Regions from separate parts of the Paenibacillus sp. FSL R7-0312 genome, predicted to be linked through region 4. Evidence: riboswitches for the same ligand, from Rfam matches in the RefSeq annotation. Region 4 holds a riboswitch; each other region holds the start of a gene.
The links. Region 4 has a riboswitch for cyclic di-GMP ahead of MKX70_RS33375 (choice-of-anchor A family protein). Riboswitches for the same ligand answer to the same signal wherever they lie in the genome.
Positions count from the first base shown of each region.

Region 1: another riboswitch for cyclic di-GMP. It lies ahead of MKX70_RS07280 (flagellar assembly protein A); the one in region 4 lies ahead of MKX70_RS33375 (choice-of-anchor A family protein).
Region 2: another riboswitch for cyclic di-GMP. It lies ahead of MKX70_RS03755 (anti-repressor SinI family protein); the one in region 4 lies ahead of MKX70_RS33375 (choice-of-anchor A family protein).
Region 3: another riboswitch for cyclic di-GMP. It lies ahead of MKX70_RS04835 (bifunctional diguanylate cyclase/phosphodiesterase); the one in region 4 lies ahead of MKX70_RS33375 (choice-of-anchor A family protein).

Region 1 is NZ_JBBORE010000001.1:1,674,000-1,677,208, forward strand. Features, by position in the region: gene MKX70_RS07280 (flagellar assembly protein A) at 1-1,422, opposite strand, end outside; cyclic di-GMP riboswitch class I at 1,525-1,618, opposite strand; gene MKX70_RS07285 (FUSC family protein) at 2,068-3,168, opposite strand.
Region 2 is NZ_JBBORE010000001.1:883,038-886,246, forward strand. Features, by position in the region: gene MKX70_RS03740 (TasA family protein) at 1-295, shown strand, start outside; gene MKX70_RS03745 (TasA family protein) at 365-955, shown strand; gene MKX70_RS03750 (helix-turn-helix domain-containing protein) at 1,132-1,464, shown strand; gene MKX70_RS03755 (anti-repressor SinI family protein) at 1,614-1,763, opposite strand; cyclic di-GMP riboswitch class I at 1,792-1,876, opposite strand; gene MKX70_RS03760 (2-oxoglutarate dehydrogenase E1 component) at 2,392-3,209, shown strand, end outside.
Region 3 is NZ_JBBORE010000001.1:1,162,259-1,165,467, reverse strand. Features, by position in the region: gene smpB (SsrA-binding protein SmpB) at 1-105, shown strand, start outside; RNA gene ssrA (transfer-messenger RNA) at 308-672, shown strand; cyclic di-GMP riboswitch class I at 1,088-1,183, shown strand; gene MKX70_RS04835 (bifunctional diguanylate cyclase/phosphodiesterase) at 1,255-3,209, shown strand, end outside.
Region 4 is NZ_JBBORE010000001.1:780,110-783,318, reverse strand. Features, by position in the region: gene MKX70_RS03325 (choice-of-anchor A family protein) at 1-1,080, shown strand, start outside; cyclic di-GMP riboswitch class I at 1,585-1,674, shown strand; partial or broken gene MKX70_RS33375 (choice-of-anchor A family protein) at 1,756-2,579, shown strand.

The DNA.
Region 1 (3,209 bases), 890 kb from region 4:
CTCCAGCATCTGCTTGAGCTGATCCGTACCGGGCTGGGGGGCACCTTCCATGCACAGCAGTGCGGATTTAAGATCGCTGATCAGGCACTCTATATGGCTGTACTTATCCTCCAGCAGCAGCATAACCACCAGACCGTATTTCACGGATTGCTGGCGGGATTCTACATTCTTGGCCAGCAGACGGGCGGCTTCCCGCAGTCCGCCGACTTCAGTCAGCAGCAGACTGGAGAAGCGGTGCAGGCGGTGCTGGTGTACGCCGGCAAGTCCTGTATGCAGGCTGCAGCCGGTTACTTGACCGCTTATATAGATGCTGCCGGTAGCCGTAATTGTAGATTGGCAGACGTTGCCGTAGACATACACATTCCCTAACGCCTCAATACACATAGGGCCTTCAATATCTGAGGGTACAACGATGTCACCTGCAAATATAATCTCACCGGCCGTTGCCGCCATTTCCTTGGTGATGAGGCATAGGGCAGGGAAATCGCAGGTTGTGACGCTGCCGGAGTCTCCGCAGATGCGGGGTCTGCCCGTACGCAGAGCCGCGATCTCTCCGTTTGGAAGCAGCTGTGCATGGTCTCCGGCTGCGAAATAAATATCCTGGGGTGGAGGTGGAGGCAAGACGCCTCCTTCTACGTCAAATCCGGGAATTCCCTCTTCTGGCGGCAACTTGCGGGCAAAGACCTCTCCCTCTCTGGCGAAGGGGGCTCCCGGAAACCGGAGATAATCTAAGAAATCTGCAGCTTCCGCAGTTCTTCCCTCCCGGAGCATTCCATTGCCTGTGAGCGTATGCTCCGGGAGGGACAGCTGCAGCCTTGATTTCTTGCCGGGCAGCGGGGCTCTCCCTTCTACGATACAGACTGGGAGATATGTAGGGTTGTTCAGTTCGGCGTATAGGGCCGGGATATTCAGATTCCGCAGAATGGAGCGGTTATCCAGCGAAGAGAGAATCTGTTCTATAGTGAGCGTGGACAGCAGCATCGCCCGGTTAGGTTCAGCCCGGACTGCGGCTTCGAAGGAAGCCGGGCAATTAACCAGATTCCAGGCGTACTTTTCTGCACGGTACAAGGTGAAATGCACTTTGAGCTTGTCAGGTGAAACGGTAATCTGATACTGTGGCTTCTCGCAAATTTCCCAGGTTATATGATCCGCTGAGGTCACCTCAGTAGGCTCTGTAACGGTCTTCCAGTTGATCTTCAGCACTACAGGATGCACAGCGGAGATCCGGGCTGGCTTGCCGCCAGAGAGCGGGGGAGTAATGAAGATCTGATTATTCTGCACAAGGATAATTCCATCCTTATCTCCATTCATCCCGCCGGAAGTCTGGCCCTCCACAGAGAAAGAATCCAGGAATCCCGTACGTTCAAGCATCAAGGATTCCACGAAATCATATCGGGTTGGTTCGATGAATTGCTGCGGCATTAGCTTAACCTCGCTTTTTCGTATAATCAATGGCATTCGTACAGAAAAGAGCATCATAAAGCCTGGGGGATCTCCCGGTGACTGATGGCTTACGTGGTCTCTATTGGCAGCCTGGCGACCATAAACGCGGATTCTCTGCATTCTTAGGCCCATTGCTTTGCGTCCTACCCTTTCAGGAAGTTTGCCTTTAGAAATAGATCAATGATATACACTCAGCATGAGGCGATTTAAATCGACTGTAATCGACAAAAAAGGTCATAACTGGTTCCTGCGCTGCAGGAACTTCTGCAAACAAGCTTAATTCTAGTACTTAAGGAGCTATTTTTCAACTCTATTCTGCCAATTTATCAATAATCTTAAAATGTGCAGCTCTAAGTTGTCTGGAAAACTGGTTTCCCAGCGCTTACAGCTTATGGGAGGACCCCTTCTGCAAGAGCCCTTGTTGCTCAAACCCTACTGCTAATTGAATTATTGTACAACAATAATATATTTCCGCCCTATGACTGCCAATAATCCGCTAAAAATCAATGCGTGTAACTTCCAGTTGAACCGGGAGGGCATAGTGTCGTTACGGGAACAAATCATGAGGATGGGAACTAAATCTGATTCGGCTTTACCGCACAGGAAAAAGGGACTCTCCCAAGCCTATAGCTTATGGGAGAGTCCCTTCTGTATGAATCGTATCGCGCTCGCCGGTGCAGCCTTGGCGGGCTGCGCGCCAGCTGAGATTGCCGCATAATCAGCGCGTTCAATCTCTTCAAGAATCCGGTTCAGATGCGAGAACACCGCGCCAAGATCACGGAATGCGGCGAGCGGGCATTGACCCTGCAGCTCAGAGAACCAGGCCAGCTGCACATCACGGGCGCGGCGAAGGCTCTCGGGGAGCGAACGTCCGCATTCCGCATCCGACAGCGTCCGGGTACCATATAAGGCAATGCAGTCTGCCGTTGCCGTCACAACCTCTGTCATCCAGTCGGCTGCGGCATAATGGGCAGGAAGCAGGGAGAGCTCTTCGGAAATTCCTTTGACGTAGGAATGCACCCTGCTAAGATGGGAGGTAGCCTGTGACAGTGTACCGAGCTCTTTGCGGCACTGGTAATGGGAGAGCGTGAAGTGAAGCTCGTTCTGCAGTTGCTTACTCTTGCCAAGCAGTTCACCGGAAAGCTTAAGCGCGGTCAGTGCCTGGGCAGCATCCCGTCCGCCGGACGTCAGGCCGGTTAAGGCATCGGACAATGTCAGGCTGCCCCTCAGTGCCAAGTCCTTGACCTTGACGAACCCCTTGGGCGGAACGATAATCATATTTATAATTAAGGCAATCAGCACGCCGATCAGGGTCTCGGCGACTCTCCAGACGATGTACCCATCCTGATAGAAGGTGAGCGCCAGGACGGAAGTGACGCCAACCTGCGAAACGGCCTGGATATTAATCCGGCAGGCGGTGGCTACGCCTATACCGAGCAGCAGCATCAGCAGAATCGAGAGCGCACCAACATCGAAGAAGCGGCCCACGACCAGGCTGGCGATTCCGCCTAGCACAATACCGAGCAGCCGGTATGCCCCTTTTTCAAGCGAGGCTTTGACACTGCTCTGGGTGATAAGAATCGCCGCCAGCGGCGCAAAGTACAGATAACGGTCGCCATACAAGCTGTGTACCGCGAGCCAGGATAGTGATGCAGCAAGGGTAACACGTATCATATAAAGGGATAATCCGAACTTCTCAAGGCGGTCTTGTAACCCCTCGTTCATGGTAGTCATCTTCTTTCGCAAATGTAAGAAAAATTTTATGT
Region 2 (3,209 bases), 100 kb from region 4:
TCTCAAAGACGATATTATTGTAACCTTCCTTATTAACAAGGATAAAGTAACTTCGCCTGTCCTGGTTATTTCACTGGCCGACCTTGAGCAGCAAAGTCCGGATCTTGTAGCTAAGGGAATTCTCGGCGGAATCTTTGGTGTAGAGAATGGGGGCATCAAGGCAGGCACCTCAGATAAGCTGAGCGTACAGTTTGCCTTCAAGGAAACCTTCCAGCCGCAAAACTACTATCAAGGCGATACGCTGGCCCTTACCCTGAACTTCGATGCCAATCAGGAAAAAGGCGCCCTCAAATAATCTGCCCTGTCACGCATTCCTGTTCTCTGATCTTTAAAAAACATAATATACTCGAGGAGGAAATTAATTATGGGTATCAAAAAAACATTGGGTCTTGGCGTAGCATCGGCAGCACTGGGATTGTCTTTAATCGGAGGGGGCACCTTCGCTTACTTCAGCTCCACAGCAACCAGCACGGCAACCTTCGCGGCAGGTACGCTGAAGCTCGGCTCTTCCTTCAATACACCTGTTGCCCTGACCAATCTGAAACCGGGTGATTACACCGTACGCACGTTCACCTTGTCCAATGACGGCACTCTGGATATCAAGCTCCTCACGTTGGCTACCAGCTACACCGTAACTGATGCGAAGGGAGATAATGCCGGCCAGGATCTTGGAGATCACTTCAAAATCAAACTTCTCGACAGTTCTTACACCAGCGGGCCGCTTACCGGCCATGTGCTGTCCGAAATCTCCTTGAAGGATCTGAAGAACACATCCAGCTATGATCTCGTAACGGCGGGTGTACTGCCGGGAGGCATCGCCGCTACCCAAACCAAAACCTTCAAGATTGCTTTCGAATTCGTTGACAATACACAGGATCAGAATATCTTCCAGGGTGACGGCTTGGCGCTGAACTGGACATTCAATGCTACGCAAGGTTTGGGAGAAGCCAAATAAGGCTATTAAACTATATACACAAAACGGCATATCCTCCCTCATCCGGGCTGGATATGCCGTTTTGTCTCTCCACTGCCGCCAGCTTCCGTCAGGAACAATGATTTTTGTCGGTTTTGCGAATTTTTGTTATACTGATAACAAAAAGTACGGAGGGCGTTGTAATCGTGTCAGATAACATGGGAAGCCGCATCCATAGGCTCCGTCTGGAGAAGGGTTATTCTTTATCCGAGCTTGCGGATAAGGCTGACGTGGCGAAATCATACTTAAGTAATGTTGAGCGGAATATCCAATCCAACCCCTCCATTCAATTTATCGAAAAAATCGCCGATGCACTTCAAGTATCCATTCACGTATTACTGTATGGCGGAGTTGCAGAAACTGCAGAACCGGTTCTTGATGGAGAATGGTTCAGGCTGGTACAGGATGCGATGGCCTCTGGTATAAGCAAACGTGAATTCAAGGAGTTTCTTGATTATCAGAAATGGCGGCTGGAGCAGAAGGATAACTGAAATACCCCCACAAAGTGAGGCAGCAGCTTCGATGATTACTCAGGTACTTTGATGGGACCCCGAAACAACATGTAAATTCCAACAGAAGAGGGCACAGCGTGTACACCGCTGTGCCCTCTTCTGTATGTATCCGTACAATGCTGAATGCCCTACATCGCCTGGAGTGCTTTTTCACTAAAAAAACGCCGAATCTCGTCCGCCTGGATGCCAGCCTGCTTAGCAGACATTAGCAAATGCACCCATTCTAAATCCAGATCAACTGCCTGCAGTTCGTCATTCCCCTGGTTGGACTTATCCAAGAAATCTCCTCCTAGAATTTTCGCGTCCCCAGGCAGTCCGGCCATCATAGTATTTCTACTTTAGATCCGAGACTTTGTGCCCCTGTCTTTCGGCAGGTTTACCCTTTACTGGACCCTTTACATGAAAGGATCTGAAAGAATCGATGAAACCGTTCTCCGCAATAACATTATACAAGATCTTACATGAAAAGTGTGTCGTTTTCTGGGATTTTTTTATGTTAAATCGTGAGGACCCTTAGCTAAAATTGCCAATGGCTTGTATAAATAATTCCAATTCATCTTCAATCGGTCCAAATTAGTTTAAATATACTAAATAGATTTAATCCTATAACACAATATAGAAGTAATTACCCATTTCTATGATATACAACCACCTAAATCCTTAATTTTTTTATTAACTCCAAAGATATTTTGTTCCTCCGGCCTCACCCGGATAATTTATGATTGTTCTGTATGAATTCCCTGCTGAATCATACCGTTTTGCGAACGGATTGCACGAAAGTATGAATTGATTACCCTGCCGGAAAGTAGCACAATAAGATGAGAATGAAACCGCAAACATCGCAGCTCCGCTAAGCGGTGTTCCTATATACCGCATGTGGAGTTTATCCGTTAGGAGGACCTACTCATGGCCATCAAAGAGCCCTATAACGAATCTGTCTGGAGCAAGTATTACGGTCCCAATCTGGGCTACATTCAGGAGAAATACGAGCAGTTTGTCAAGGACCCTTCTTCCGTAGAGCATCATTACCGCGATCTGTTCACAGTATCCGGCCCGCCTCCCCTGGCTCCGGATGCCGTCAAGACGCCTCCCCCCGCCATCTCGGGAGATACGGAGTGGCTCAAGAAAGCTGTTAAAGCTTCCAAGCTAATGGCTAACATTCGAATATACGGCCATATGGCTGCCGATATCGATCCGCTGGAGCGGAGCACCAACCCGATGGCGAAATGGCTGGAGATCGAGACCTATGAGCTGACGCGCGAAGATCTGAATGCCCTGCCGGCTTCGCTGATCTGGGAGAATGCCCCTGAGGGCGTGCATACCGCTATGGATGCCGTTCACAGAATGCGCCAGGCCTACACACAGACCATCGCCTATGAATTCGGGCATGTGCATGACGAGCGTGAGCTGCGCTGGCTCAACAGCCAGGCGGAATCCACGACGTCGCCTGCTCCACTGAACCATGCGGAACGCAAAGAGCTGCTGAAACGCCTGATTCAGGTAGAACAGTTCGAGACCTTCCTGCACAAGACCTTCGTCGGCCAGAAGCGCTTCAGCCTGGAAGGCAATGATGCGCTCGTACCTATGCTGGATGAAATTGTCCGCGCTGCCGCACATGACGGCGCTGAGCATATCCTGATGGGTATGGCCCACCGCGGAAGACTTAATGTGCTGGCCCACATTCTGGGCAAACCTTATGATATTATTTTCTCGGAATTCCATCA
Region 3 (3,209 bases), 380 kb from region 4:
GGTAAAGGTAAGAAGGAATACGACAAGCGCGACTCCGCCGCGAAGCGCGATGCTCAGCGTGATATCCAGCGTGTGCTGCGCGACAAACAGAAGATCGCCCGCTAGACTGGTAACCACCTGGCGCCCAATTGTTCCAGATTCGACCTTCAATTCCTTTAACCTACGTGTTAAAGTGTTGATAAATGTGCTATACTGTGTAAGTAAAACTTATTGCTTCTGAACAGCCATCTTGATCAAGATAGCTGTGAACCGGATCAGCATGTATGCTTGTCATTGATCCGTTAATCCGAAGCGCCCTTTCTAATGAGGGGCCGTTCTTGGATTCGACGGGGATAGTTCGAGCATGAGTAGCGAGTAGTGGGGACGCGTCCGCTTCATCAACGCTAAAGCCTATTAAACGGCAAACAACAAAACAACTACGCTTTCGCAGCCTAAGAAACTGTGCGCGTGCTTCTACCCTGCATCGCCCATGTGACAGGGATAGGGGCTAACAAGTAGTGGGATACGCTGTCTCATCTCCGCCTGCGGTGAGCTGAAGAAGACAATCAGGCTGACCCAACGTATAGCCGGTTACGGGGCGATACTCGGGTGACATCAAATCCGTGACTACACTCGTAGAAGCTTATGTGCCGTTATCTTCGGACAGGGGTTCGACTCCCCTCGGCTCCATATGGAGTATCAGTGAAGACACCTTTAGGGGTGTCTTTTTTCATTTCGGCGGCTGTTTTGGACTATACGTGGTGGTTAAAAGGCTTGCTGTGACGCGGTTTCGGGGGCTTGCTGTTAATGGATACAGTGAGTTTCACTGAGGCTATACGGAGACCGGTGGCTTTGGCCTCCACGTAACCCGTGATAAATATGCTCCCCCTTCGGCGTGTGTTTTCGCCTTCCATACCCATCATCCGCCCTTCGATTTTGACCAAAGAAGAGATCGTTGCAGTCTGAGCACTCCTACCTGCTATAAGTTGATATGAACGGTGCCATACGGAAATGTAGAAATTGGTTGTAACACCCAGCAGTATCAACTATAATTAGTGTCAGCTTGTAGATTAATGTCGAATAATGTATTGTCTTTCAGATAATCTCAATAATAATAGGGCACACTCGTTGAAAAACGGGGTCGCAAAACTACAGGGGCTATCACATGTCCAATTTGGATATGTTATGCCAGCCAGTTACCGAAGGCAAGGAAACCTCTCCTTTTCGGGAGAGTTTTTTTGTTGCAATGGGCCTGATTCATAAGGTGGGAGAACAGTGAGTATATTTAATAAGTCGATTGTATTTATCATAGCTCTGATTATTTTTGGACTACTAGGTAATATGCTCAGCCTATCCCTATTGCTGGGGGTCAATTTTATCTTCGGTAGTATATTCACCTTTTTGATATTGCGGATATATGGTCTTAAATGGGCTTTAGTGGCATCGGTTATTGTAAATGGTTACACGTTGTTTCTTTGGAATCATCCTTACGCTATGCTTGTTTTTGTGCTGGAAACTTTATTTGTCGGCGTCTTCTACAGAGGGAAAAGGATTGTTCTTTTTGATAGCCTATATTGGATGATTTTAGGGATGCCTCTCATATGGGTATTCTATCGTTATGCCCTGGATATGAATTTTACCGCTTCCCTGCTGGTTGTGCTTAAGGATGCCGTGAATGGTATTTTAAATGTATTGATTTCCAGTTTAATCTTTACTTATCTGCCTCTTCTTAAATGGCCATCATTCCAAAAACGCAAGATGTCGAGCTCTCTTCATGATGTGCTTTTCAACATATTTGTCACGTTTACCTTTATAACTTTGCTTCTGGTGACGGTGATGATCGGTCATGAACAGTATCACAACATGAATGAAAAAATAAAGTCAGAGACTGAACGAGATTCCGCTATCATCCGCAATGATCTTACAGAGTGGGGAGAAGTTCATGTTGCCGCAGTGAATACTTTATCGATGGCGGCGGCTGAGAATAGGATGGAAGAGATCGATTCCTTGCAGCGCCAAATGGCTTATCTACTGGCGTTATATCCGGATTTTACTACTTCATACATTGCTGATCGCAACGGAGTTACAAAGCTGTTCTCTCCATTACTAAATAACAAAGGAAAGTCAACGATTGGCTTAAACTTCTCGGATCGGCCTTACTTTGAATATATGAGAGAAAAACACCAATTCGTTGTTTCCGATGTGTTTCTTGGAAGAGGTTGCGTTAACGAACCCATTGTCGTTGTGGGCTCCCCTATTATGATTAGCGGCGAATTTACAGGGGCGGCCGTAGGTGTGCTCAATCTTAACTATGTTACAACGGAGTTAAAAAAGCTGGCGAATAATAGACTAATGAATGTCACAATCGTAGACCGGAATGACAGGGTTATTGCGAGTACTCGTGATGATCTGGCCGTTATGAACCCGTATAACTGGGCAGAAAGGGGCGAAGCAAGTGAAATAATTGGCGGTTTGTATCACTGGTTCCCGGATGCTATCAGAAATCCAATGAACAGATGGGGAGAATCCTCCTATTTCAAGATCATGACAATTCCGGAACTGGGTGATTGGAGTGTTATTGTCGAGGCACCAATTGCCCCCTATCGTGACCGCTTGTATAGCTACTACATAAAAATATTCAGTGTTTTATTGGCCTGTGGATTGATATTTATTTTTATTTCTAATGTGATCAGTGAAATCATTGTTCGACCGATTAAGCTTTTAACCCACACAACCACTAATTTACCTGAGAAAATAGCCGAGAACCAGAGCGTGAACTGGAAAGGCAGCTTTATACAAGAAATTAATACGCTTATATCTAACAGCAAGGATACGGCCACCAGACTTCAAAGCATGTTTGCTGAGATTCAACTCCTCGCCTATTACGACTGCTTGACCGGTTTACCCAATAGAGTCAACTTTAATCAACGGTTACAAGCTTACTTGAAGGAAGCCGACGACCATGGTCACACAGCCGCAATCCTGTTCATCGATGTCGATCGGTTTAAGATGGTAAATGATACGTTCGGTCATACAAAGGGCGATCAGTTATTAAAGCTGGTAGTTGTGAGGGTTCAAGAATGTCTTGGTCAGGATGCGATCCTCTCAAGAATGGGTGGAGATGAATTCATCGCCTTACTTCCCAATGTGACCCGTGAACAATCGGAACAAATTGCCCAAGCTGTTCTTGCGGCATTTAAGATACCCATTTCGCTAAGTGATCACGAGGT
Region 4 (3,209 bases):
ACACCAACGCCAACAGCAGCACCGACACCAACGCCAACAGCAGCACCGACACCGACGCCAACGGCAGAGCCAACACCGACACCAACGGCAGAGCCAACACCAACGCCAACGGCGGCACCGACACCGACGCCAACGGCAGAGCCAACACCGACACCAACACCAACACCAACACCAACGCCAACGGCGGCACCAACACCAACGCCAACAGCAGCACCGACACCGACGCCAACGGCAGAGCCAACACCAACGCCAACAGCAGCACCGACACCGACGCCAACGGCAGAGCCAACACCGACACCAACGGCAGCACCAACACCAACGCCAACGGCGGCACCAACACCGACAGTAGAACCAACGCCAACATCAACAGCAGCACCGACACCAACGCCAACAGCAGCACCAACGCCAACGCCAACACCAACACCAACACCAACACCAACACCAACGGCAACACCAACACCAACACCAACACCAACACCAACACCAACACCAACACCAACACCAACACCAACACCAACACCAACACCAACACCAACACCAACACCAACACCAACACCAACACCAACACCAACACCAACACCAACACCAACACCAACACCAACACCAACACCAACACCAACGCCAACGGCAGCGCCAACGCCGACACCAGAACCAACACCAACACCGACGCCGACACCAACACCAACACCGACATTACCACCGGCACCAGTACCATCGTCTGCACCGCCCGTCTTTATTAATGTAGTGCCAACGCCGACTCCAATAATCGGCTATATTGTAAATCCAGATACAATAATCATTGATGATCCGCTGCCTTTGGGCCCTGTGACAACAGTAACACCTCGGCCGTTAGTGGTGACACCAAGTCCAACCCTAACGCCAAGCCCAAGCGCAACACCAAGTCCAACGCCAATTGTGACAATCATTGATGAAGAGATTCCGTTAGGCAATGTACCTGCGGATGCATCGCTCCCGAAGACTGGTGAGTCCAGTCCGGCTCCCTATTACTTGGTCGGTCTAGCCCTTGCAGGATTGGGAATATTCCTCGGCAGAAGATCCAGAACAGATAAACGTAAATAAATGCAATTCGTAAGATCCTTTCCGACAGGCTGGCGATATCACCGCTAAATCGGGAAAAGGCTGCTTTGGGAGAAGACGTTCTCCACAAAGCAGCCTTTTTTATATGGGATATACATTTGATATTATATTTCCTCGTAAAATCAAATGTGCTAAGGAGAAAGAGTTGCGTCTTTACGATCATGGGACCTTGAGTATATATTAAAATTTCAAAATTAAAATTAGTTCTTTATACATAGTTTGAAAATATCCTTATCGGTGCCATCGAGAGCGATGAGAGGATCAGGATTCAGCTGGGAAAGCTATGTTTTCAATTAAAAAAACCTTTTGTAACAGTGCTTTGGAGTGAATCGGTAGATATAATCTATTACCAGATGTTTCAAAGGATTTCATTGACAATCAGCCTTGATAGCGGATAAACTAAAATTAGTTCCAAAGTAATGAATATCATAGACATTAGTATAAAAGTTTGATTTAGTACATAATTTCACAACCTAATCTTTCACTGACGTATAAACGCAAACCGTTCGAAAGGACGGGACGCAAAGTCCAGGAGTCTAAAGCGCGATGGAGCGCAACGATCGTCCGACTGCCGTAAAGAGAGCAACCTCTTTCCGGCGGTCTTTTTTTGTTATATAAATGTGGCCTATATCTATATTAACTGTGAGGTGAGCTTGTATGTTCCAATTAAAAAAATTCAAACGTCTTACGGTGTTCGGACTTATAGCAGTTCTGATTGTGGGAAGCGGCCGAATTATTTCACTGGGGAGCACCTCAGTTAAAGCCGAGGGCAACTCTTTGCCGGGCAATGCATCCAAGTATAATGTGTTCATCTTGGGAGATGTTGATGTTAAGCATAGTGATATTGAAGGCAGATTAGCTGCTGGCGGAAACGTGGATTTAAATGTTAATTACTCTGTGGGACATAGTCTTACTAGTGAAGAAACGAAGGAAGGATACTCTCTCATCGCTGGTGGTAATCTGTATTATTCCCAGGGAGAAACCGTGGGTGATGTAGTCTACGGGGGAGTTATAGCGGCAGCGGCGGCCCGCGCGGGGGGACAGGAAGCTTACAACAAAAAATAAATGTTGTAGATTTTTCAGCCGAGTTTAGTTTACTTCGTGAGAAATCTCAGCAGCTTGCTTCTCAGCCTGTTAATGGGGTTACCACTGCCAACTCCGGTAATTTCTTTTTGGAAGGTACAAATTCGGATGTTAACATATTTACTGTAGAGGGCAGCAAGCTGTCTAGTGCAAATGAGTTGAGAATTAAGATTCCAGATGGCTCAACAGCTATAGTAAATATCTCCGGCACTTCAGTAACTATGAAGAATATGGGGACGGGAATTAATGGTAACGGAAATAAGGATAACGCTATGAACAGTAAAGTGTTATATAACTTCAGTCAAGCGACCAGTCTTCAAATCGAAGGTATCGGAGTTTTGGGATCTGTGCTGGCTCCATATGCCTCTATTCAATTTAATAATGGTCAAATCAACGGGAACCTGATCGGAGCTTCGCTCTCAGGATCGGGAGAATCCCACCATATTCCGTATAAAGGCCAAGATCCGCCGACACCGACTTCGACGCCTTCAGTGACGCCGACGCCAACAGCAACACCGGCAGTGACGCCGACGCCAACGGCAACACCGGCAGTGACGCCGACGCCAACGGCAACACCGGCAGCGACGCCTACGCCAACGGCAACGCCGACAACAGCGCCAACGGCAACACCGGCAGTGACGCCGACGCCAACGGCAACACCGGCAGCGACGCCTACGCCAACGGCAACGCCGACAACAGCGCCAACGGCAACACCGACTGCAACGCCGACAACAGCGCCAACGGCAACACCGACTGCAACACCGACTGCAACACCGACAACAGCGCCAACGGCAACGCCGACTGCAACACCGACAACAGCGCCAACGGCAACGCCGACTGCAACACCGACAACAGCGCCAACGGCAACACCGACAGCAACGCCGACAACAGCGCCAACGGCAACACCGACAGCAACGCCGACAACAGCGCCAACGGCAACACCGACAGTAGCGCCAACGGCAACACCGACAGCAACGCCGACAATAGTGCCAACAGCAACGCCGACGCCAACGGTAACACCGGCAGCA